2 regions of the Loigolactobacillus coryniformis subsp. coryniformis KCTC 3167 genome follow, and region 2 is predicted to be linked to the other one. Evidence: predicted binding sites of a transcription regulator. Region 2 holds the regulator's gene; the other holds the start of a gene.
The links. The regulator NrdR, encoded in region 2, represses ribonucleotide reductase genes. The targets are predictions, from matches to a motif close to ACACNATATATNGTGT.
Positions count from the first base shown of each region.

Region 1: a site for NrdR is predicted at 8,358-8,373, ahead of pnuC (nicotinamide riboside transporter PnuC). Genes of this name have one in related genera too.

Region 1 covers NZ_CP017713.1:335,606-348,368, reverse strand. The annotation lists gene LC20001_RS01705 (oligosaccharide flippase family protein) at 1-1,296, shown strand, start outside; gene LC20001_RS01700 (Cof-type HAD-IIB family hydrolase) at 1,354-2,160, shown strand; gene LC20001_RS01695 (bifunctional homocysteine S-methyltransferase/methylenetetrahydrofolate reductase) at 2,215-4,068, opposite strand; gene metE (5-methyltetrahydropteroyltriglutamate--homocysteine S-methyltransferase) at 4,148-6,436, opposite strand; gene LC20001_RS01685 (CadD family cadmium resistance transporter) at 6,869-7,471, shown strand; gene pnuC (nicotinamide riboside transporter PnuC) at 7,528-8,289, opposite strand; gene LC20001_RS01675 (hypothetical protein) at 8,544-8,744, opposite strand; gene LC20001_RS01670 (hypothetical protein) at 8,916-9,629, opposite strand; SAM riboswitch class I at 9,822-9,923, shown strand; gene LC20001_RS14350 (hypothetical protein) at 10,011-10,160, shown strand; gene LC20001_RS01665 (LBP_cg2779 family protein) at 10,205-10,399, opposite strand; gene hemH (ferrochelatase) at 10,472-11,416, opposite strand; gene LC20001_RS01655 (class A sortase) at 11,461-12,141, opposite strand; gene LC20001_RS01650 (sulfite exporter TauE/SafE family protein) at 12,489-12,763, shown strand, end outside.
Region 2 covers NZ_CP017713.1:1,782,736-1,795,498, forward strand. The annotation lists gene LC20001_RS08750 (nicotinate-nucleotide adenylyltransferase) at 1-604, opposite strand, end outside; gene yqeK (bis(5'-nucleosyl)-tetraphosphatase (symmetrical) YqeK) at 1-12, opposite strand, end outside; gene LC20001_RS08755 (YhbY family RNA-binding protein) at 664-978, opposite strand; gene yqeH (ribosome biogenesis GTPase YqeH) at 1,101-2,222, opposite strand; gene LC20001_RS08765 (YqeG family HAD IIIA-type phosphatase) at 2,215-2,745, opposite strand; gene LC20001_RS14595 (alcohol dehydrogenase catalytic domain-containing protein) at 3,093-3,449, shown strand; gene LC20001_RS14600 (zinc-binding dehydrogenase) at 3,428-4,018, shown strand; gene rplT (50S ribosomal protein L20) at 4,064-4,423, opposite strand; gene rpmI (50S ribosomal protein L35) at 4,514-4,714, opposite strand; gene infC (translation initiation factor IF-3) at 4,827-5,330, opposite strand; gene thrS (threonine--tRNA ligase) at 5,527-7,521, opposite strand; gene dnaI (primosomal protein DnaI) at 7,830-8,759, opposite strand; gene LC20001_RS08800 (replication initiation and membrane attachment family protein) at 8,762-10,132, opposite strand; gene nrdR (transcriptional regulator NrdR) at 10,217-10,708, opposite strand; gene coaE (dephospho-CoA kinase) at 11,080-11,682, opposite strand; gene mutM (DNA-formamidopyrimidine glycosylase) at 11,679-12,527, opposite strand; gene polA (DNA polymerase I) at 12,536-12,763, opposite strand, start outside.

The DNA of each region.
Region 1 (12,763 bases), 1.4 Mb from region 2:
GGTGCTGCTGTCAATTACTTTCTAATTTTCGGTACGCTAGGTATTGGGCTATACGCTAATCGTACGTTAGCTTACCAGCGCGATAACAAAGTTGTGCGCTCGCGCTTATTTTGGGAGATCACTTGCTTACAGCTACTGACGCTCAGCTTAGCTTTTGGCGCCTTCATGCTTTATTGGTTATTCACTGATCAATACCGCACTTATTTATTGCTTCAAGCTTTGATTTTACCGGCGGCTGCGTTTGATATCTCTTGGTATTTCATGGGTATGGAAGATTTTGGCAAGGTTGTGCTGCGGAACGCTTTAGTCCGTTTGCTGGCGATTGGGCTTACTTTTACATTGGTTCATTCAGCCGCTGACCTCTGGTTGTACATTTTATTTAATACCGGTAGCAGCCTACTGGGTAATCTAACCATGTGGCCTTATTTAACCAAGCAAATTCAGCGCATCCCACTACGACAACTGCAGCCTTTCCGCCATTTACGTGGTAGTCTGACTTTATTTTTACCGACGATCGCCACGCAGATCTACTTAAGCCTTAATCGCAACTTATTGGGTTGGTTGGTTTCAATGGCGGCGGTGGGCTATTACGGTTATGCTGATCGGGTGATCCGGCTAGTGATCGGTATTGTCACCGCTTCGGGTACCGTTATTTTACCGCATATGGCAAATCAAGTTGCCCAACATCAGTACACGGCGATCAAACGAAATTTATATCGTTCATTCGATTTCACAACTGCATTAGCCGTGCCACTTACTTTGGGGATCGCCGCGCTGGGACCAAGTTTTAGTCGCTGGTATTTAGGAAGTGGCTACACCCTCACCGGACAGCTGCTAGTCGTGGAAGCACCAGCTATTCTACTGATTGCTTGGGGCAACGTTACTGGCGTGCAACTGTTATTGCCACTTAATCGTAACCAGGCGTACACCCGCTCGGTTTTTCTCGGCGCCATCATCAGCGTAGGCGCTAATCTGATTTTAATTCCACTCGCCGGTGCGTTAGGTGCAGCCGTGGCGACAGTATTGACTGAATTTAGTGTGACTGCCTATCAACTGCACGCGGTGCGTGATTTTATTAGCCGCCGGCAACTTTTTACTGCAACCTGGAAATATTTACTCAGCGGGCTGCTTATGTTTAGCCTATTACACCTACTGCCGGTACATAATTTTGCCGGACTTATTTTGGCGGTCAGCGCAGGCGGGCTCACTTATTTAATCGCCTTGAAACTATTAGCCGCACCTGTGCTCAACGAACTAACCAGTTTTGGGCGTAAAATCGGTTATCGCTTTCGTTAACACAGAATGCGCTTTCTACGGTACAATAGAGATAACTTATTTCTGGAGGTTGGCGACTTGACGATAAAATTAATTGCAACCGATATTGATGGCACTTTTCTCAACGACCAACATGAATACGCGATCGACCGCTTTAATGAATTATTGCAGGAAATGCGGCGGCGCCAGATCCATTTTGCAATCGCCAGTGGCAATCACTACGGCCATTTAGTCGATATTTTCGCTGCCCGCTCTCACATCAACACCTTCATGGCTGAAAATGGCGCTTTGATCATGGATCAACAGACGATTGTGGCGGAAACGCGGCTACCACAGCAAACAATGCAGCAACTATTGCGTATCTTACATGACGATCCGCTGTTGCAACCTGATTCGATTCGACTATCGGGCCAACAGGCTAGTTATATGAATCGGACTGACCCGGACGTCAACGATGTTGAATTGCGTTACTTTATCAGTAATCTGCAATTAGTCGATGATATCGGGCAAGTGACTGATCATATTTATAAAGTTAACGTAGCGTGGAAACACGAGGATATCAAAGCCAAAGCCGACTATTTAAACGCTAAGTTTCCTGGTGCTTTTCACGCAACTGCTAGTGGTTTTGGCAGTATCGACGTTATCCCTGCCGGCATCAACAAAGGCGTTGGCCTACAGCAGCTAGAAGATTATTGGCAACTGACACCGGATGAGGTCGCAGCCTTTGGCGATAACTATAATGATCTAGAAATGTTGCGCCGGGCCAAATATGGCTATGCCATGTTGAACGCTGAACCCGCAGTGCAGCAACAAGCCAGCTTCGTTACTCGCTTAGACAATAATCATTTTGGCGTGCTGGATACGATCGAAAACCTACTAAAATAAACCCAAATAAATAAAGCAGTTCCACCAACTTATCGGCAGAACTGCTTTATTTATTTAAACGCTCACGGCATTTTTAGCTTGAACATAATTCAATAATTCTAGTGAGATCTCGTGGTGGCGTAGTGGTGTATTAATATGAACACCGTTAAAGTCCGCGCAGATCGCATCAATCGTTTCTTTGGCAATCTGCAAACCAACCTCGCGTTCATTACCATCCGCCTCTGCTTGTTGCATCCGTGCCAACGTATCGTCAGCTAAACGAATTCCCGGAACTTCATGATGCAAAAAATTGGCATTGCGGAAGGATAATAATGGCATAACGCCAACAAAAATCGGTGTGGTGATGCCCTGTTCGTCCAAGGCTAAACGCAATTCGTGAACCTTGGTAATATCAAAAATTGGTTGCGTAATAATAAAGTCGGCGCCGTACGCCGTTTTTCGGGTGATCATTTTGCAGGCGCGTTCAACGTTGCGGACATTAGGATTAAAAGCCCCGCCGACAGCAAAATTAGTTTTTTCCTGTAAATTACGGCCCGTTGGGGAAATACCGGCATTGAATTTCTTGATCATCTGCATCAATTCAACTGAATGTAAATCATAAACCGAAGTTGCCCCCGGTAGATCGCCGACTTTAGCTGGATCACCAGTGATTACTAAAATATTAGCGATACCTAACGTGTGTAGCCCCATGATCTCCGACTGTAAGCCGATCAAATTATGATCGCGGGTGGTCAGGTGAACCAGCGGCGTGATGCCGTATTGGTATTTTAGCTGTGCCGCCAACGCTACATTACTGATCGTTGGATTGGCCAACGGACCGTCCGATAACGTGATCGCACCAGCCCCAGCTTGACTTAACGTTTGAGCGCCGCGGAAAAACTTCGCTGTAGTAAAAGTTTTCGGTGGATCAAGTTCGACCAACGCTACTTTTTCATGTTGCACCCGTTGGAGAAAATCATGTTGCCGCGGGTCGGCTGCTGTTGGCACCGCCTCAGCTGCAGGCAAGGTCACTTTTTTAGTGGTTACCGGTTGGCGTGACTGTAATCCCGCAACTAAGCCTTTGATGTGCGCTGGTGTCGTTCCACAACAGCCACCAATCAAATGTGCCCCCTGCCGCCGGAAGGTATCACTATAATTTTCAAAATATTCAGCTGGGCTATCGTAAACCGTTTTACCGTTTTGGACATCGGGTAAGCCTGCATTAGGGTAGATCGCTAAAGCAGCTGTTTTCGGTAACGCAACACTTTCAAAAGCACGACTCATATTGTACGGTCCTAAGCGACAGTTGGCCCCCACCACATCAGCACCTAATGCAGCCAGATCTTGTAGCGCAGTATTTAATGGCGTACCATCCTGCAATACCCCTGGCTCATACATTGTCACATTAGCAACCACTGGCAGATCAGTCAGCGCGCGCACGATTTTGAGCGCCCGCTTCAATTCATTGATATCATAGTAAGTTTCCAGCAAAAGACCATCAATAGCTTGAGTCTGCAATAAATAGGTTGCCTGTTCTTGTACACCAGCATCAATTTCTTCCGCCGTCAACGGTTCGATCTCCGTATCCGTGACCCCAGCGATGCCACCGATCGTGCCTAAAACATACACTGGATGTTCAGCAGCGATCTGCGCAGTATGGGCCAAACTAACCGCGGCCTCGTTGATTGCTTTCGTTTTATCGGCTAGACCGTAGCGATTAAGCTTGATGCGATTGGCCGCATACGTATTAGTTTGGATCACATCGGCGCCTGCCGCAATGTAGGCTTGATGAATCTTGAGAATATCGCCACCGTGGGTCAAATTTAAACCTTCAAATGCAGAGTTAACGTCATATTGACTATATAAAAGGGTCCCCATCGCACCATCAGCGATCAATACTTGTTGTTGCAGTGCTTCCTTGAAACTCATCCCTAATCCCCCTTCCTTGATTGGTTCTACAATCGGCGCAAGCTAAGTCCGCCTGCAACTCAATTTGCGCAAACACGCACTACTCAGTTACGCCTAATTTTGCGCAAACTTGATTACGTGCTTGCACCATGTTGCGTAATGCGGCGATGGTTTCCGGTTCTTTACGTGTTTTCAAGCCGCAATCGGGGTTGATCCAGAATTGATGAACGTCAATCACTTGTAAAGCGCGGTCGATATTCTGTTCAATTTCTTCAACTGATGGCACCCGTGGACTGTGAATATCGTAAACACCGAGGCCGATCTGCTTGTCGTATTTCGTTTGTTCAAATGCTTTGATACTTTCACCATGTGACCGTGACGATTCGATCGAGATCACGTCAGCATCCAACGCACTAATGGCCGGCAAAATATCTTCAAAATCGGAATAGCACATATGCGTATGGATCTGCGTTTCGTCTTTGACTCCAGTTGTGGTGATCTTGAACGCTTTGACAGCGTTAGCCAAGTAGTCAGCCCGGTAACGCGGCTTCAGTGGTAAGCCTTCGCGTAAGGCTGGTTCGTCAACTTGAATGATCTTAATACCAGCATCCTCTAACGCCTGCACTTCATGACGTAAAGCCAGCCCGATTTGATCAGCAACAAGATTCTTCGCCAAATCATCACGAACAAAACTCCAGTTAATGATGGTTACGGCCGAAGTCAGCATCCCTTTAACTAAACGGTCAGTCTGCTCTTGGGCAAAAACCGTATCGCGCACGGTAATTGGTTCCGTCCATTGTACATCCCCAAAGACAACTGGTGGCTTAACGCCGCGGGAACCATAACTTTGCACCCAACCATTTTGCGTAGTCGTGAAGCCTTTCAATTTTTGACCAAAGTATTCGACCATGTCAGTCCGTTCAAATTCACCATGAACCAGCACGTCGATGTCGAGATCTTCTTGGATTTTAAGCCAACGCTTAGCTTCTTGATCCAAAAAGGCTTGATAGTCGGCTGTCGATAAGTCCCCTTTACGCCAAGCTTTCCGGTGAGAACGGACTTCAGCCGATTGTGGGAAACTACCAATCGTTGTGGTTGGTAACAGCGGTAAGTGCAATACTTTCTGTGCTTTGACCCGCTCTGGGTAAGCTGAATGCCGTTCCGTTGGTGCAGCCAAAATGGCTTTGACGGCTTGGGCGACTTCTGGATTATTCCGGTGTTCTGAATGATTTAATTGATCTAATACTGCCTGGCTCGCCTGTAAGTCGGCGGTAACATCAGCACCGTTAGCCGCTTTCGTCAAAGTAACGATCTCAGCCAATTTTTGATCAGCAAAAGCTAAACCATTTTTGATCACTGGATCCAACTTATGTTCGTTAGCGGTAGTGATCGGCACATGCAATAATGAATTAGATGGTTGTAACCATAATTGCGCGCTGGCTACCTTTTTCCGTAACTGGCTGACCAAAGTTTGCTTAGCGGTTAAGTCACTGCGCCAGATATTACGCCCATCAACGATACCAGCAGCTAACACTTTAGTTTCAGGGAAACCATGTGCTTGCAATGCTTGCAAGTTTTCACCATGGTCATGGACAAAATCAAGCCCAAAGCCTTCAGCCGGCAAATTAACGATCTCCGTGTAATAATCCAACGAGGCAAAGTAAGTTTGCACTAGCACATTGACCTCAGGTGCCGCTTCATGCAATACTTCCAACGCATGCCGATACAGATCAAGTTCCGCTTTATCAGTAGTGACCAAAGTTGGTTCATCCAGTTGGATCCATTTGGCCCCGGCGGCAGCTAATTCATGGAAGATCTGCACATAAAGGGGCAGTAACTCATCCAGTAATTGAGCTAAAAGTTCACCACGGACATATTCATCGTTAACTTTACTCAACTTCAAGAAACTAACTGGGCCAAGAATAACTGGTTTGCCATCAATACCGAGCGCAGCTTTAGCTTCGTTATAATAAGTCAACCAGCGATTATCTAACAATTTAAATTGAACGTGGTCGAGTTCTGGAACAATGTAGTGATAGTTGGTGTTGAACCATTTTGTCATTTCTGCGGCGACAGCATCCTTAGTTCCGCGGGCAACACTGTAATAGTCAGCTAAACTTAGCTTTTCTGTGAACTTACCAAAACGTTGCGGTACAGCGCCAAAAGCAACTGCCGTATCCAATACGTGATCATAATTCGAATAATCAGCAACTGGAATCAGATCAACACCAGCAGTTTGCTGCTTCTTTAAGTTTGCTAACCGCAAAGCTTTCGTTTGTGCCGTGAATTCAGCTTCATCAATTTTATGACTCCATAAATGCTCCAGTAAGAATTTCCATTCCCGTTTTTCACCTAACCGTGGATAACCTTGATTACTACTTTTTACCATATTTTCTCATCCTCCCATATAATTGCACTAAAAAAAGCGCCATCCTTTGTATAACAAAGGACGACGCTTTCGCGATCGCGGTACCACCTTATTTTTCTAACGTTTCACAGCGTTAGACTCTACCAGTGCGTTGTATGAACAACAGACTGTGGTGCTGTATCGGGCACAACCGTTGGTAACTAACCGTAGCTCGCTACCAAACGCTCGGAGTTCATCTTCATTGCCATCGCACCATTCCTTTTCACTAACCGGAACTCTCTGCCGTTGCTCTCAGCAATTACTCTTCTCGTCTTAACGTTCTCATTTATTTTTAATCAGTGGCTAGAGAATACCATCACAAGTTAAGCTTGTCAACACCTAAAAATATTTTTTCAGCGCTAGGCGAGAACTATAAAACCCGTTATAATGTAGGCAGTTACAGGAGGACACTTTATGCTGAAAACAATTCTTACCGCCATTATTCTCTATACCTCAACTGCGTTAGATCTACTCGTGATTCTAATGCTGTTATTTTCTAAATATCCCGGCCGCAACGCCCGACGTAACATTTATATCGGCCAATACATCGGCTCACTTTGTTTAATTGGCATCAGCCTCTTTTTTGCCTTTGTTTTGCACTATGTCCCGCAAAAATGGCTGCTCGGTTTATTGGGATTGATCCCAATTTTCTTTGGCATCAAGTATTTACTCAGCGATGAAGACGAAGCCGCCGAAGTCAATGAAAAATTAGATCAACGCCAGAACAAAAGCTTAGTGGCAACAGTGGCAATTACCACGATAGCTTCTTGCGGTGCCGATAATATCGGATTATTTGTCCCCTACTTTGTTTCCTTGACCTTTTGGCAATTATTGGTCACTTTAGTAATTTTTATTATTTGTATTTACATTCTGGTCACGCTAGGTGAAAAATCGGCTCATCTTAGCTTTGTTAAAGTTTTCCTAGCCCGCTACGGCAACTGGATCATGGCATTGATTTATATTGGTCTAGGTTGTCTGATCATCTGGGAAAGTGGTACGATTCAACATTTTATATAAGTTGAGTGAACTAAAAAGACGTTTAGCAACGGTATCAATTGCTAAACGTCTTTTTACTATAGACTAGATTTATCTAAATTTAATTTAGCGGCATACTCAGTTTCTTGCGCAACAACGCGCGCCCGCTCTTTTTTGTTGTACCATGGTGAAACGGTGAACGCTAAAACATCATTAGCCAAGTAGATCGAACTATTAATAAACATAGCTAATGTTGCGGAGCCTTGGCGGAAGGAAATAAACCAAAGTACCATTTGCGCTAGACCAGAAGCGACCCACCAAAAATACTGATTGTTGAAGCGTAGGAAGCAGATCACCCCAGCACTTAAGCTAATTGAAAAACTGATGGCATCGATCCATGGCCGTGGATCATCTGTGAATGCTTGAATCAAATAACCAGAAACCCCATAAACGATCACTGTAGCGATTACCGCAATGGTCCAGCTGCTAGCTGTAAATTTACGAATTTTCGCGGCCATGTTAACATTCCAGCTAGCACTAAGCAACACCGGAATATCTAGCGTAACCATGTACGCAAGTTGTTCACCAATACTAAGGTAATTTTTAGCAGCATAGCCGGTGATAATAAAGCAGATTGCTGATAAAATACCTAACCAACCGTTAACCGACTTAGCGGCATTGATCGCCAAGACACATAAAACGCCTAGTGTCGTACCAATAAAGGTCAAAATCGTCAATGGCGTGATCGGTGTATTGACTAAAGTCATGACCTGACACCCTAAACTAAAGAAAAACAAATAGTAATTTTGCTGCGGCCAGCCTTGTAATTGATGGGATAAAAATTTAATATAATTGCTCATTATGTGTCTCCTCTATATAAACATCAACCAGAATATATAGTATTCTAATTGATAATTTTAAAGTTTAGGCACAACATGTTGTGTATTTATTCGCGACGTTTTCTAGTATAACATAAATTATCAGCTGCGCATGATTAAAATTTAAATTATTATTTTGGTAAACTGTTACTTAAATCAACCAGCATTTTGCCAATAAAAAAATCCAGCACCGGTATGAACCGATCCTGGATCAAATTTTATCAGTAATTAGACAGCTAAAAAGCACCCATTAACAATGCAATTCCCAATAGGAAAAAAACAATCCCGAACGCAAGACCGTACCAAATAGCTAAGCTAGCAAAAGCTGAAGTAGCTTGATTTCCTTTTTGGTGAATCGTCCGAAATGAATTATAAAAAGCATAAAATTGCCAAAGTGAAATCAATAAAAAACCTATCCCGCCTAAACGTTCAAACATAATAATCCCCTCCTGTATATTAATTACTGTTATTACTTTAGTTTATAACTTATCCTATGAATATTAGATTGGTATATACATAAATCCTAACCACTTAGTGACCGTTACCCGTTGTACTGTCGGTAATTTAGCAGTCACTTGTTGCTCGATTTCATCATCAGTCAATAAAGTTTACAGGCGATAATGGAAATCGCCAGCCTTGACTGATAATAGTTGCCACCGACCCAGATCAGCTACCGGTGTTAAGTCGATTTGGGCGGCAGTACTGGTAAGTGTTACGTACTTCGCTGTTAGCGCTGCATTTGCGAAGTCATTGTTGAGCAGGCGATACTGTCGATCACGCTGCCCGATTTGATGATTGATACTTATGAGTCCAGCAAGACCTACTAGCCAGAGTAATAAGCCGCCTAAAAACGGGACACTAGACATCAGGCTACCTAAAATACCCATCCCACTAGGTGCTGTAAACCCACTAACATTCAAATAAACCATCCGGCTAAATATTGCCAGAAACCCCAACAAAGCCCACAGTAACTCTGCTTTCAACAGACGTTGCCGCGCTGCCGCTATGATTTTCCCGCTGACGATGTCATCAGCGGCTGTTTTCGGACTAGCATGCGCGCGCTTGGCCACCGCTGCATACTGCACAAATAGTTGCGGTGTCTTCAATGCCACATCTTGAATGATATTATCATCAGTTGTCCGTTCTGGTAACGTCGTTAAATAACGTGTGGCAATGAATACTGGAAAACTTTGCTGCTTAAACGAATAAACATATCCTGAAACATGCCGCAAATTCCAGCCTAACTTTGCCCAGTCATTCAACCAATCTTGCTCTTCAGCTGAACCCTTAGCCGCAAAACTAATTTTACGCAAACCGATCACCTCCGTACCAAAATAACAGATATAAGAAATCGCTTACTTAATTCTTAATTGTAGCACTTGCTATATAAAAAGCTACTTTTTACATAACTTTAAAATTATATTACGGTAAAAATTCCCATCACTATTCCGCATAATGGATAGCGTTTGCATTTACAAATAAAACTTGCTACACTAACAGTGAAATTAAGAACGTCTTTATCCAGAGTGCTTGAGGGATCTGGCCCGATGACAGCACAGCAACCTACCACAAAGCAAGGTGCTAATTCCAGCAGCAAGTAGCTGAGTAGATAAGGAGCACAATGTACGTATTCCAGCGCTTCTTTCAGCCAAGGCTAAAGGGGCGTTTTTATTTTCAATCATTTTTGATTGGAGGAATTTACAATGCGTTTAGTTGAAGAGAATTTCCGGCGGAAAATTACCGGACGGACAGACAAAAAGATCAACAATGATGTGACTGCACACCTAATTCAGCAGGCTCTAAAAGCAGCCTTAGTTGCTCACGAGCAAACTAAAAAAGTTAGTGATAAATAGAAATAAAGCGTGGACCGAATTAATTTTCAGTCCACGCTTTTTGTTTATTTACCTTGAATATACTCTTGAATGCGTTTAACGTCATCGGCCGGCGGCGTCATCTCCATCGCTTTTATAGCGTGAATATGTTCTACCGAAACGTGACTATTAAATGCCAATTCATTATCAGTCTGATCGTGACGTTTTTGGTATTGAATAATCTGTTCCGCTAACGCACTTAATTCCCGTGATTCACTCATGTCAATGCACCATCCTTCACCAATTTAATCGCAATAACTACTTTTAAGTGTACCACAATCACTTCAAAATGGTTACGCTTGACCAACTGCAATCGTGGCTAACAGACGGGTAAAAGTAGGACTACCGTTGAATGGGTGTAAATAGGTAAACTCGCTACCACCACTTTGCATAAAATAACCGCGATTTTCGTGATCGATTTCCTGCAAGGTCTCCAAACAATCAGCAACAAATCCTGGTGTGATCACGATCACTTGCTTAACACCTTGTTGGGGCAATGTACGCATCACTTGCGCGGTAGCTGGCTGTAGCCATTGTCCGGGGCCAAATTTAGATTGGTAGGACTGCGTATATGGTACGTCCCCGACCAACGCCATTACCCGTTTTGTTGTCTGCTCACATTGTTGCGGGTATGGGTCACCTTGGTCAGCGTATCGTTGCGGAATACCATGGTATGAAAAAACTAAATGCCCCGCTGGCTGCTGTTTTAGAGCTCGTTTAATTTGATTCGCCAATGCATGGATATAACTTGGTTCCTGATAAAAAGAACTCACAAAATGCAATTGCGGCGATGTCGCCGTTTGCCTAAAATACGCTGTAACTTGGTCAAACACTGAACCAACAGTCGTGGTCGAATACTGCGGATATTGTGGAATTACCGTCAGATCAGTGACTCCGTCGGCCTGCATCTCTTGCAATGCCGTGGCTACAGTCGGCTCACTATAGCACATCGCGTAACGTACAACAGATTCCGGCAACAAGGCTTGTAACTGTCGTGCCTGTGCTTGTGTATAAAGTAGCAGCGGCGACCCCTGCTTGGTCCAGATTTTCCGATATAAGGCTGCTGAACGCGGCGGCCGCATGGGTAAAATCATGCCATACAGAATCGGTAGCCATAGCGGTCGTGGCAAATCGATCACCCGTCGATCAGCCAGAAAACGACTTAAATAAGTGCGCACAGCCGCTGCTGTCGGCGTTTCCGGTGTTCCTAAATTGACCAACAAGACGCCTTTTTTCATATCTATACTCCCTTAGCGCACGCAAACACCAATTCATACGACTATTATTTATTGAACACTACAAGATTAGTCTTGGTTGCTTTAGTTGTCGCAATCAGCTTTCCTTGAACCGCTAACCGATTGACCCCACCGTCCGCACAAGTAATCAACGTTAATAACTTTTTACCAGGCACATCATCGATCAGTTCAGTTGCATACGGGTTGACCACTTTTTTGAACGTCACTTTATATTGATAAACTTTTGTCAAGTCCGTAATGTACATAGTTGTGCCTATTTGAATATTATCCAATGGTGAAAATAAATTAGCACCATTATTCAACATGTAGTGACCAGCCAATGCATAATTGCCTTGACCCATTTTCTGATCTTCTTTCATCGTTGCCCCACCAGTTGCCAGTGCATCATTTGACAAGCCCTTAACAATCGGTAAACGCATGTCGATACTTGGTATAGCCATCTTACCAATGGTCAAAACGCCATCCTGATTTACCGCAGCATGAGCCACCTCATTAACGCCTAAGGATTTAACTTGTTTAAAATTAAACGTGGTCTTCTTCTTAGCATTAGCAGTCACTTTCTTTTTAGTCAACTGCTCAATGTGATTTTGTGTCATGTTACTGATGACCCAATTCTTGATTGGCTCATTAAATACCAGTGCTAAACCAACAATCAATAAGATTCCGATACCAATATTTATGATCCATTTACGAACTCGCTTAGACATTTCTATTCACGACCTTTCGCTTTGTTTGCCCTTACATATTGTACTAAAAAAGTAACAAAAGCGTTATTAATATTTAGACTATAATTTATTCACTAATTATCAAGCGCAGCGTTACTAAAATATTCCCCCACGCCGTACTTAACAGCAAGTAAAATCTAACAATAAGTGTTACCTGCTAAATATGGCTAGATTTTAACATGAGTTGTCCATTACTTCTATCAACTTGCTCAGCCGGAAAAAAGTGCGTTATTACAGGAATATGTTAAACTAGAATATGGCAAACCATCCTTATTAATTGGCGTGTCGTGTTTGGTCACGCTTGATCAACTATAAAAAGAGGGGCGACTATGTTACAAACAGTATTGATTATTTTTGGTATCGGTATTTTAGCCGGTATTTTAGGCGCGATTCTTGGTATTGGCGGTGGCATTATCATTACGCCGATTTTAACGCTAGGCTTTGGTTTAGATATCAAATACGCAATTGGTGCCAGTGTAATTTCAGTCATTGCGACTAGCTCTGGTGCAACTATCGCTTATATTAAAGATGATTTATTAAATTTGCGTGTTGCAATGTTTTTGGAAATTGCAACAACTGTCGGCGCAATCGTCGGCGCCATTTT
Region 2 (12,763 bases):
AGTGTTTTTCACGGTACAGACCTTCTTCTTCAATATAATCTAAAACAGCGTCCGGCACCAGATAGCGCACGGAACAATTCTGGCTGATCCGCTGCCGAATCAACGATGAGCTGATATCTAGTAAGGGGGCGTCGACCCACAAAACAGGATAACGACTTTCTGCCGGAAATTCAGGCCGTTTCACGCCGACAAATTGAACTAACTTCAATAAATCGTCGATACGGTGCCAATTAGGCAAGTCCTTCACCATATCGGCGCCAATGATAAAATAAAAATCAGTATCGGGATGCTGCTGTTTAAGCGTGACCATCGTATCATAGGTGTAACTGACACCACCACGATCGATCTCAGCACGTTCCAATTCAAAACGCGAATTGCCATCGATCGCGCGTTCCACCATGGCTAGCCGATGTTTAGCTGCAATAGTGGTTTTAGTTGCTTGATGTGGTGGTTGTGCATCCGGCATAAATAAGACTTTTTCCAGACCTAACTGGGAACCGACTGATTCAGCCATCACTAAATGGCCTAAATGTGGCGGATTAAAGGTACCACCCATAATGCCAACTTGCTTTTTATGCTGACTCCCGAGAATTTCTTCCTTCATTTCTACTGTGATCACTGGTTGCGTTAACGTTCTCACCGTTTCAATGTCACCTCTTTATTTTACAACGCTGCCACTTGTAGCGATAACCGCCGGTATTTTTCTTTAAGTGCTGGCCGGTACAACAAGACTACACGGCCAATAATTTGCGGCACTTCTAATCCTGGAATTTGGCTGGTTAGTTCAGCTGCTACTTCAGCAGGTGTTAAATCTGTATTTTGTAATAAATTAATTTTCAATAACTCATGACGCGCAATACTATCATCGATCTGCGTTAAAAAGGCAGTATTAATGCCGTTTTTACCAACATGGAACTCCGGACGAAGCCGATTAGCCCGCGCCCGTAAAAATCTTTTTTGTTTCCCAGTTAAAGTCATAAAGTATCCTTTCAAATGTGCAACGTCCGTTGAAAAAGCTGCTTTTACAACGACGTCTAGGCTAAATTAACGCTAAAAGTTTATAATCTACCCTTTTTAGCACGTTTCCCTAATTTTAAGTTCTAGATCAAAGCGGGCCGCATCGTAACGGCAACGCCTTCTGGTGCCCAGCCACTAACTGTGATACCTGCTGGTACAGTGATCCAGCCTAAGCCAGCGAATACTAAGTCGCTTTTGACCTTAGGCGTAAATTGGATCCGTGCTAGTGGTGGGAAATCAGCCAATTCATTAGGCCGCGGCGGCTGTAATAATTTACCAGCTTGGCGGTCATAAAAATCATCGGCGTTGCTTAACTTAGTACGGTGAACCAATAAATTATTATCCAAATACAAAGTAAAGCCAGTGTGCGGACCGCGTTCATAATCAAAGCGGGCCAAACCACCTAAAAATAGTGTTTGTTCACTATTTAATTGGAACGTTTTCGGTTTGATCGGCTTTTGTGGTGCGACTAAGCGCAGATCTTTCGGGCCTAAATAATAAGCCATTTGTTCCCGGTGAATGATCCCTGGTGTGTCGATCAGCTGATGGCCATCATCTAATGGAATCTCGATCTTATCTAAGGTCGTGCCTGGAAAACGTGAAGTCGTGATCAAATCTTGAGTACCGGTAGTACGCTTGATGATCTGATTGATCAACGTTGATTTCCCAACGTTAGTCACACCAACGACATAAACATCGCGACCAGCACGATATTTATCAATCGCCGCTAACAATTCATCCAGCTCGTAACCACTTTTAGCGCTGGTCAATAACACATCTAATGGCCGCAAACCAACGGCATGCGCCTGCTCTTGCAGCCAATGACGGACCTTACCACGTTTAACTGACTTAGGTAAGACGTCGACCTTGTTACCGACCAATAGCACTGGATTTTTACCGACAAAACGGTGTAAGCCAGGAATAATACTACCGGAAAAATCGAAGATATCGATCACGTTGACGATCAAAGCGTCAGTATCACCGATCTGGGTCAATAACTTCAAGAAATCATCGTCAGTTAAGCGGACGTCGGAGATCTCGTTATAATGCCGTAACCGGAAACACCGCTGACAATAAACCTCGCCAGCCGCTAAACCTTTTTCTAATGCTGACGCTGGTGTATAGCCAGCAGCATCGGGGTCCGTCGTCTGAATCTGGGCCCCACAACCAATACAATATAATGGCTCTGTCTCTGTTTCAGCCATCTAAACGCTCCTTCCACTGTAACTCAGGATGGCGCCGCCGTAAGCGACGCATTAAAAATTTTTCAAAAAAGCGATTGATCCGTGTATTCCACGCATCCGTCTCGATCAATGGCCGCACCAAAACAGTCCGGATATGACTGCTATTAGCCGCGATCATATCGGTGATCAGTTGATCGCCCACCATGACTAGTTCATCACTGGATAGATTTAATTGTACCTTAGCCCGGCGAATGCCGATCGATAATGGCTTCAACGCCCGCGCGATAAATGGTAGCTTCATACTAGCGACTGCCCGACTGATCCGCGCAGCACTATTATTGGAAACGACAACCACTGGCATACCGCTGTCCTGCATTGTCTTGATCCATGTACGCAGTTCTGGTGTCCCAGTAGGATTATCCCAAGCAATCAACGTATTATCCAAATCAGTTAGAATTGCCTTGATTCCCTGACGCCGTAAATCGGCTGCTGTCAGCTGGGTGATTTTGGCCACCATCCAAGTCGGTTTATAGTTTAAAAACATAATAACCTCTCAACATCTATATCGTTTTACATCTCAACATTCCATTATAAGGGAAAGCCCGACAAATTGCACCCGCCTAGATCGTGTTTGAAAAAGTAATCTTAGCTTTTGCCACCATTTAGCCTAAAAGCCAATTACTTTGCAGTTAGCTAAATTTGCCGTATGCTACAACTAAAGTCTACGTGGTAATCATCTTGAAACCATTGTTCATCCCTGATTATACTGACTATCGCTGCTCAATCGTCATCAAGATGAGACGTAACCCACCTACGCGCCTGGCCCATATAAAATTTAGGAGCAAGCCGCATAAAAATCATTTTTAACTGCTCGACGAAAGGACTGAGTTTATGCAAAGTTTTGGTTTTAATCATTTTGGCGATGCCACTGTTTTCGAAACGATCGAACAGCCTACACCGACATTGTCGCCGATTCGAGTTTTGCTCGATGTGGCCGGATTTGCCCTGAATCCTTATGATGCTGCACTACGTCGCGGCGAACATGCTGTAGATCGACCATTGGCCTTTCCAATCGTTCCCGGCACAGATGTCATTGGCACTATTCGTGCAGTTGGCGAACAAGTCACTGATTACGAAGTGGGTGATCTCGTCGTCGGTCACAGTAACTTAGGCGCTTATGCTGAGCAAGTGGCGCTCTCACATAATAAAATTGCCAAAGTGCCAAAGTGCCAGCTAACACACCGCTAAGTGCGCTCGTTGGTTTACCTTCAGTCGGTATTACGGCTTATAATTTATTACTGGTGAAATTGCAATTACAGACCGGCCAAAGTCTGCTAGTTGAGGGCGCAGCTGGTGGTGTTGGCAGTATGCTGGTACAAATTGCTAAAGCACAAGGCGCCTACGTTACCGGCGTTGCCAGTGCAACAAATGCTGAGTACGTACAACAATTAGGCGTTGATCAATTCATCAGTACGACCGATCTCGCTGCTAGTAACGTTCATGCTGATATCGTGATCAACGCCGTTAGTGGTGGTCGTGATCAGGCTCAGGGGCTAGCCCATGTTGCCGAAAATGGCCGTTACGTCAGTTTAAACGCGGTACCACCAACTAGCGACAACATCGAAGCCCTGGCTTTCCAACCAGAAAAAGGCTTCCGTGATCGCCCAGCACTAACCTATCTACTAGAACTTTATACCCACCAACAATTGCAGCTGCCAGTGGCAGCAAAATTTACCTTTGATGTGGCGGGCGTACGAGCCGCACATCAATTACTTGAACAACATCATCAACCTGGCAAAATTATCGTAATGAAATAAAAAAGTTGTGCTCGCGCTGAGCACAACTTTTTTTAAACCAAATTATTATTTGGCAATAGCTGATTTTGCTTGTTCTGCTAAGTCAGAAAATGCTTTAGCGTCACTAACGGCAAGTTCTGCTAACATCTTGCGGTTAATGTCGATGCCAGCAACTTTCAAACCGTGCATCAATTTGCTGTAGCTAATGTCATTCAAACGTGCTGCTGCGTTAATACGAGCGATCCATAATTTACGGAAATCACGTTTAACCTGACGACGATCACGGAAAGCATAACGGTATGAAACCATTACTTGAGTGTTTGCTGTTTTGAACAAACGATGTTTTGAACCGCGATAACCTTTAGCTAATTTTAAAACCTTTTTACGACGTTTGCGCGTCACTGTTCCACCTTTAACACGTGGCATTGAAATTCCTCCTCAAATACTTCGGCGTTTCACTATTGTGAAAACTTAGGAGCACGAAGTTACCTAAAAATTTAATCGATCGATGCTACCTTACTTCATTTGGGATAGCATTTGTTTGATCCGCTTCATATCGCTAGCGGAAACCATGCCTGGCTTAGCCAAGAAACGACGTTGTTTCTTAGTTTTACCATGGAAACGGTGGCTCGTGTAAGCGTGATGACGTAACAATCCGCCGTTACCGGTTTTCTTGAAACGTTTTGCTGATGCACGATGTGTTTTTTGCTTTGGCATAATTAATCTTCCTCCCTACAGAAGACTGTGGCGAAAAACTGCCGTCACAGTCTTTCCAAACAATATTAATGGTTGTGCGTTCATTACTGATCGCACCTTGTAGTATAAAATACTACTGCTTCTCGGCGATTGGTTGTAACATCATCGACATGCTACGCCCGTCCATCTTGGGTTGCGCGATAACCGTTGCAATGTCCTTAGTCTCATCGGCCAAGTGCTTGAGTACTTCACGGCCAATTTCCTTATGGGTAATTGCCCGGCCACGGAAACGAATTGATGCTTTAACTTTGTCACCCTTAGCTAAAAACTTACGTGCATTCTTAAGCTTGGTATTAAAGTCATTTTCGTCGATCGTAGGACTCAAACGGACTTCTTTGATGCTAACGATTTTTTGTTTCTTACGGGCATCACGTTGTTTCTTTTGCAATTCAAAGCGATACTTACCGTAATCCATGATCCGCGCTACCGGTGGCTTAGCGTTTGGGGCAACGAGAACAACATCCAAATTAGCTTGGTCAGCAATCCGCAATGCTTCAGTTTTACTCTGAACGCCTAATTGGTCACCATTTTCAGCGATCAAGCGAACCTCACGTGCGCGAATCCCATCATTGACCATCATGTCTTTTGCTATGGCTATTCACCTCCAAAAATTTCGAGAAATTTGCAGAAAAAAACGGAGCCCGCTTCCGCAGACCCCGCCACAAACCAGTAACCTGGTTTGATCCGTTCATTATCTGCCCAGAGACATTTAGTCAGCTTAGGCGAGAAGCGGGCTGCTTCTGCTTTAATTCTCAATACGCTAAAGTATACGGTTATTTCTGATTCTTGTCAAGCTTTTGGGCTACATTTGCTTCGGTACCCTTTAATTTACCGGTGCGACTGTAGTTACCAACTTCGGCAACCATGGCGTCAATATAAATATTGGCATCTTGGGCGATTCCTTTGTCCTCACCGTAATGGCGGACAGAAATGCTGGCGTGACTCTTTTCTTCATCACCAATTACCAAGGTGTACGGAATTTTTTGCGTTTGGGCTTCACGGATCTTGTAGCCCATCTTTTCGTTACGATCATCGATCTCAACCCGCAAACCACGAGCAGCCATCCGTGACTTGATCTGTTCAGCATAGTCCAAATGCAATTCGTTCTTAACTGGAATGATCACTGCTTGGACTGGGGCTAACCAAGTTGGGAAAGCACCTTTGTAAATTTCAGTCAAGTAAGCAGTGAAGCGTTCCATTGTTGAAACCAAACCACGATGGATCATAACTGGCCGATGTTCTTCACCGTCGCTACCAACGTACTTCAAGTCAAAGCGTTCTGGTAACATGAAGTCTAATTGAATCGTTGATAGTGTTTCTTCGTTACCTAAAGCAGTCTTCGTTTGGACGTCCAACTTAGGACCATAGAAAGCAGCTTCGCCTTCTGCTTCAGTGTAGTCAAGGCCCATGTCATCCATAGCCGCCTTCAACATCGTTTGCGCACGATTCCACATTTCGTTATCGTCAAAGTACTTTTCAGTATTTTGTGGATCACGATAGCTTAAGCGGAAGGAATAGTCGTTAATGTCAAAATCAGCGTAAACTTCGATCATCAACTTCAAGATGCGTTTAAATTCATCTTCAATTTGGTCTAACGTAACAAAGGTATGACCATCGTTTAAAGTCATTTCCCGAACACGTTGTAACCCAGAAAGTGCACCAGATTTTTCATAACGATGCATCATCCCTAATTCAGCGATCCGCAATGGTAATTCACGGTAGCTGCGGATATGATGATTGTAAATCTGAATATGGCTTGGGCAATTCATTGGCCGTAATTCCAATTGTTCGCCATCACCCATGTCCATTGGTGGGAACATGTCTTCACGATAATGATCCCAATGACCAGATGTCTTATAAGCATCTAAGTTCATCAGAACTGGTGTATAAACGTGTTTGTAACCATTTGCTACTTCTTTATCGATAATATAACGTTCGATCGTCCGCCGAATCGTTGCCCCTTTTGGCATCCAGTAAGGTAAGCCAGCGCCAACTTTAGGATCAACGAAGAATAGATCCAACTGGTTACCGATCACCCGATGATCACGATCATGGGCTTCTTGCCGCCGTGCATCGTCAGCATCCATTTCCTTTTGACTGAAGAAAGCTGTCCCGTAAACCCGTTGCAACATCTTGTTACTGGATTTACCTTGCCAGTATGCGCCGGCAACGGACAATAACTTGGAAACTTTCAATAATTTCGTATTTGGCAACACGCCTTGTTCACCAAAATCAGTGAAGTCGCCTAAATGATAAAGCACGACTTCATCAGCATCTAAGTCATTTAACAAGCTAGTCTTGTAAGGATCAGCAGCAAATTTAGCCAAAGCATCCGCTTTAGAAACAACTTCGCGTTCGATCACATCACCGTCAGCGACGATTTTAGCCATATGATCATTGATCGCAACTAAGTCATCAACTGAAACTGGCTTAGCATCGTTATCAGTGTCGTAATAGAAACCGTGTTCCGTCAAAGCATGTTCGCCAAAAGTCATTGCTGGGAATAAATCGTGCAATGCGGCACCTAAAGCCAAGCTTGCGGTGTTCCACAAAACTTGTAATCCAGCTTCATCTTTAGCAGTCACGATTTCGATTTTACCGTCTTTAGTCAATGGTGCAGTTAAATCAACTAATTGCCCATCTAACTTACCTGCAATTGCCTTCTTACCTAAACTCGTGCTGATTGATTTTGCCACATCAGCAACGGTTGTTCCTGCAGCGAAGTCTTTGACTGCGCCATCGGGGAACGTTAACTTGAGTTCTGCCATGAATTTGGCCTCCTTAAAATATTAACCGCAAATAAAAAGTCCCTGAGATCAAATAGACCTCAGGGACGATAATTTCGCGGTTCCACCCAGATTTAAAGTGCATGCACACTTCCTCATTAGCGTTATTAACGGTAACGGACCGACCCTACTTTGCATAGAGTTCTTGGAAAGTGGTCATCAACTATTGGCCTAGCAAGTCACAGCACCCTTGCCTCTCTGAAAAGCTAACTTAGTCGACGGTATCTTTCCGCTTCGATAACCCAATTGAACCATATCTCTAAGTAAAATTCAAGTCGGATACTTAATTTTTACGGTTGTCGCCGCCGATTTTTTCCGAGTAATTCGACTTCACGACTGAGAAAACGCACACGTTCCATAATTCGTTTGGCTTTTAATGGTTCCTGCTCGCCACGTTGGGTCACGCTTAAATGCTCTCGCTCCAGTTGCTGCATAGAAAAATTCGACGAGAAGAACGTCGCTAATTCTTCCTGCATCCGGTATTGCAAGATCACGCCTAAAACGTCATCCCGGATCCAACTAGACATTGAATCAGCGCCAATATCATCGATCATTAGAATTCGTGAGCGCTTAATGGCCTCCAATTTCGGCGTCAAATCATTTTGGCCGATGGCATTTTTCATTTCCACGGCAAAAGTTGGAAAATGCACTAACGTGGTTTGAAAACCGCGCACCGCTAATTCATGCGCCAATGCACCTAACAAATAAGTCTTGCCGACACCAAAATTACCATACAGATATAACCCTTGATGGAATTTTTTTGGTGCTTTAGTGTAATCATCCAGAAAAAGGGTCACCGCATCTAACGCAGCGAAACGATCATCATCTTGATAAAATTGACCCAAACGCGCCTCGCGAATATTTTTCGGCATATTGATCGAACGCACCCGTGATTGTAATGCCTTCGCTTCTTCTGCCGCAACTAATTCAGCAGTCGGTTCGTAGGTCACATCAATAAAATGATGATTCAGGATCAGCCGTGGTTGGTAACCCGGTGCCAATGAAGTTTGTTTGGCCTGAAATTTATGATTTTCGGTCACAAACTCGTATAGTTTAGCGGCACTACGATCCAGCATCGGTTGGTCAATGGCCGCACGATTGGCGGCAATAAACTGTTGAACCGCTGGATCGCGCATGACTTTGGCCATTAGTTCATCGTAGTGTTGATTTAAGTTGCGTTTATCCATCAGGATCCGCAGGTTTTTACCCATATCTTCCATCGTTACTCACCATCCTTATTGTCCTGCAATGCCGCTAAGCGCTTCTGTACCGCCGCTCGTTGTTCCGCAGTGACTTGCTGTTTCGGCGCTTTATAACCGTCTTTAGCCCAATCTGGCAATGTTTCTTTGCGAATTGGCTGTTTACTGCGCGTATTGCGCTTAGGCGTCTGCTTTTGCCGGTAAAATGACTTAACTTCCTGCATTGCCGCTTCTGGTGTCGTCACGTTATGCTGCAACCAACCATTGGCCACCCCATCGACATACGCTTGGGTCAAAGTCGGCATTTTGCGTACACTGATCACATAGTGGCTTAAAATATTGATGATACTGGCGTCAGCGAAAACATGACGACTCATCAGCCGCTCCAGCACCCGCTGTTCGCTATCAGTCACGTAGCCACCTTGTTGCTGCTTCAACTGCGTTAAAAAAGTCACCGGTGCTAATTGCTTACTGACAGCGATCAACTGCTGATCATTTTTCGACAGCGCTGCATCTTTAGTAGCCGTCGGCGGTGCTGGCGTTGGAACGGCCGTCGACGCTGTTGTTGGTGCTACTTTCGCTGGCTGCCGCGCTACCAAACGTTTCAACGCCGGAAAATCCAATTTATTCGTCGTAATATTAATGCTTTCATTCACGTATTGCGCCAGTTCCAGCTCATTTAGGCCATATAATGCGTGTAACGTCAATAACTGATCATGATACTGATCCAATTCACGCTCCGAAACAAAGCTAGCATGCAGTTGTTGCTTGAAAAATGGCCAATCGAAATCCGCGGTTGCCCGTTGATCCAACTGCGGTTGCGTTGTTTGTGGCTGCGTTTTAAATTCGGATTTAGCCTCCGCAATCGTTGCCGGTAAGTGATTCAACAACTGTGAATTCACATGGAAAACATCGAGGAAGTTCAGGCTGACCTCTTCTAAATCTGCACTAGGGTGAACTGGATGCAATCGGAACTGTGTTTTTAATTGGGTGAAACGATCCTCACCCACCGCATCGTACAACAATAAACTTAATAGATCATCATTGAAAAACGCATTAGGTGCCTGCGGTGCATATAATTCATAGGTAAAAGTTCGGCCAGCCGCATTAACCTGCTGATAAGTTTTGATCAGGCCTAAAGCTTCCAAACGAATTCGACTTTCATATAAAGTCGGCAAATCAACATTCAATAACGCTAATAACGTACTGTGCGGCTGTGCTTTTTGCGCCACTGACTGCTGCGTCCACAGTAACAAATACAAACTATAAGCGCCGGTCCCCATTAATGGCTGATATAAGTACGTTAGCACTTGCCGATCAAAATCAGAAAGATAATTGGCATCGGTGACCACAAACCCATCACGGGGATCTAATTTAAAAAATGCGTCTTGCATCATCAATACCTCCTTCTAAATGTACTTTTTTAGCCAAAATTGCAAAATTAACCGGATAGTCAAAATCATTCAAGCTGCTCGTCACTATGATGGCTGCTCGTGATCAGACTTACCGGCACGTTTATCCCGGTCAACCATATCATTTAATTCTTTCAAAAACACATTGACGTCTTTGAATTGCCGGTAAACACTGGCAAAACGAATATAGGTGATTTCATCGACATCCGCTAATAACGTCATGACGTATTCACCGATGACCTGTGAAGCCACTTCATTTTCACCTAATGCCCGAATTTTATTTTCGACCTCATCAACGATTTGAGTCATTTGCTCCATCGTCACGGGCCGCTTTTCCGCCGAGCGAATCAAACCACGTAAAATTTTCTCGCGGTTAAATTCTTCACGGGTGCCATTTTTCTTAATGACTAATAGCGGTGTTTGTTCAACGCGTTCAAAGGTCGTAAAGCGAAAATTACAATTTTCGCATTCACGCCGCCGCCGAATAACGCGACCCTCATCAGTTGGGCGCGAATCGACGACGCGGGAACCATTATGATGGCAACGCGGACATTGCATGTTAGACACTCCATTTCACAATTAAAATTGTTTATTAGCACAAACTGCTAATAAATTTAGACGTTCCAGAGAACTTGCCGAATTATAGTTTGATCCAATCGACCTCGGCAAGTAAGTTCCAAGTTTTATTTATCAAATTAAACATTGTATAGCGTTCAGATTTAAATTTAAGCGAAACTAGGCTAGCTAGATTCCATTCCGGTACGCGCGGACGAAACCTAGTTTTTTGTACCCATCAAAAAATCACGTAGTATCTCAGTGCAAGAATATACCAAACTGGACTACTTACAGAAATTATACCATTCAATTGATTAAAACGTGATCTTATCAATCAACTTCATAAAGAAATAAGGTCAGGCCAACGCCCCACCTTATTTCTGTAAACCATATTGTGTTAAAAATTTTACCACTTGTTGCTTAGTTGCCGCAAGTGAATCGTTATTATCGATCACGATGTCAGCCATTTGCCGCTTAGCAATCAACGGCCATTGACTGGCGATGCGCTGTTTAGCCGCAACTTCATCTAAATGATTGCGAATCATCAGACGTTGTAACTGCGTGGAACCATCAACGTAGACCACCATAGTCAAATCAGCGTTTTGCTGATAGTGGCCTTCGAATAATAATGGAACATCTAAAACGATCAATTCTTTTTTAGCGTGCTTCAGCGCCACTAATTGGCGGTTGATCTCTTGGCGGATCAAGGGTCCCGTGATCGCCGTTAATTGTGCCAGCTGGCGGCGATCGGCGAACACGATTCGACCTAACTTTTGCCGATCAAGTGCACCGTCAGCCGTTAAAATTGCCGGTGAAAATAGGGTGGCCAATTGGCGTAACCCGATCGTCCCTGGGGCAACGACTTGCCGGGCGATCACATCTGCATCAACGATCGGATAACCATATTCAGCTAGCCAATGACTAACCGTCGATTTACCACTAGCGATTCCCCCAGTTAAACCTAAAACTAGACTCATGAGGCACTGACCTGGCTTTCCGGCAATACCTGACAGTGCGGGCAAAAATGGGTCCCGCGTTGGGCAACTTTGATTTTTTCGATGGTCACACCACAACGTTCACAGGGCTCACCTTCGCGACCGTACGCATGCAATGACAATTGAAAACCGCCGGTAGCGCCATAGGCATCGGTATAACTGCGGATCGTCGTGCCTTTGGCTTTGATTGCTTTAGCCAATTCGGCAATAATATTGTCGTGTAATGCCTGGATCTGTGCGCTAGTCAATGTGTTAGCTGGCTGTAATGGGTGAATCTGGCTTAACCATAACACCTCATCCGCGTAAATATTGCCTAAACCAGCGACCACCTTTTGATCTAGCAAGGTTGGTTTGATCGCCTTTTTATGCTTGCGTAACCGTTGCGTAAAATCAGCCACAGTGAAATCAGTTGCGGTCGGCTCAGGCCCCAACGTTTTCAAGCCGCCAACCTGATCTTCAGTGCCCGTTTTGATCAAGGTCATTCGGCCAAACTTACGCGTATCCAAATAGCGCAACGCAGTGCCATCAGTAAAATTGAAAATAACGTGAGTATGCTTGGTCACTTCTTGCGCTTGCGGCGTGACGCGGTACTTGCCCTCCATCCGCAAATGCGAAACGATCGTCAACTCGTCACTGAGCCGAAATAATAAATATTTGCCGCGACGGTCGATCTCCTGAAAAGTTAATCCAACTAAATCATTGGCAAACTGGGCACTATCACCATTGATGATCTTACCCCAGCGGACTTCCACGTTAGCGATTGTTTTATTTAAAATCAAGCCGCGCAATCCTTGGCGGACGGTTTCAACTTCTGGTAATTCTGGCATGTGTTCACCTAACCTTTTTTAACATCGTACCAAGTTGGGCCGCTGCCGTAGCCGACCTTCATTGGCACTTCCAACTTAACTGCGGCATCCATTACTTGTGGCACCAATTTTTCTAAAGTGGCGATCTCCGCTTCTGGTGCCTCAAAAATTAATTCATCATGGACCTGCAATAACATGGTTGCTTGTAACTGCTGTTCCTTTAACGCCTTTTGCATATTTAACATCGCCACTTTGAT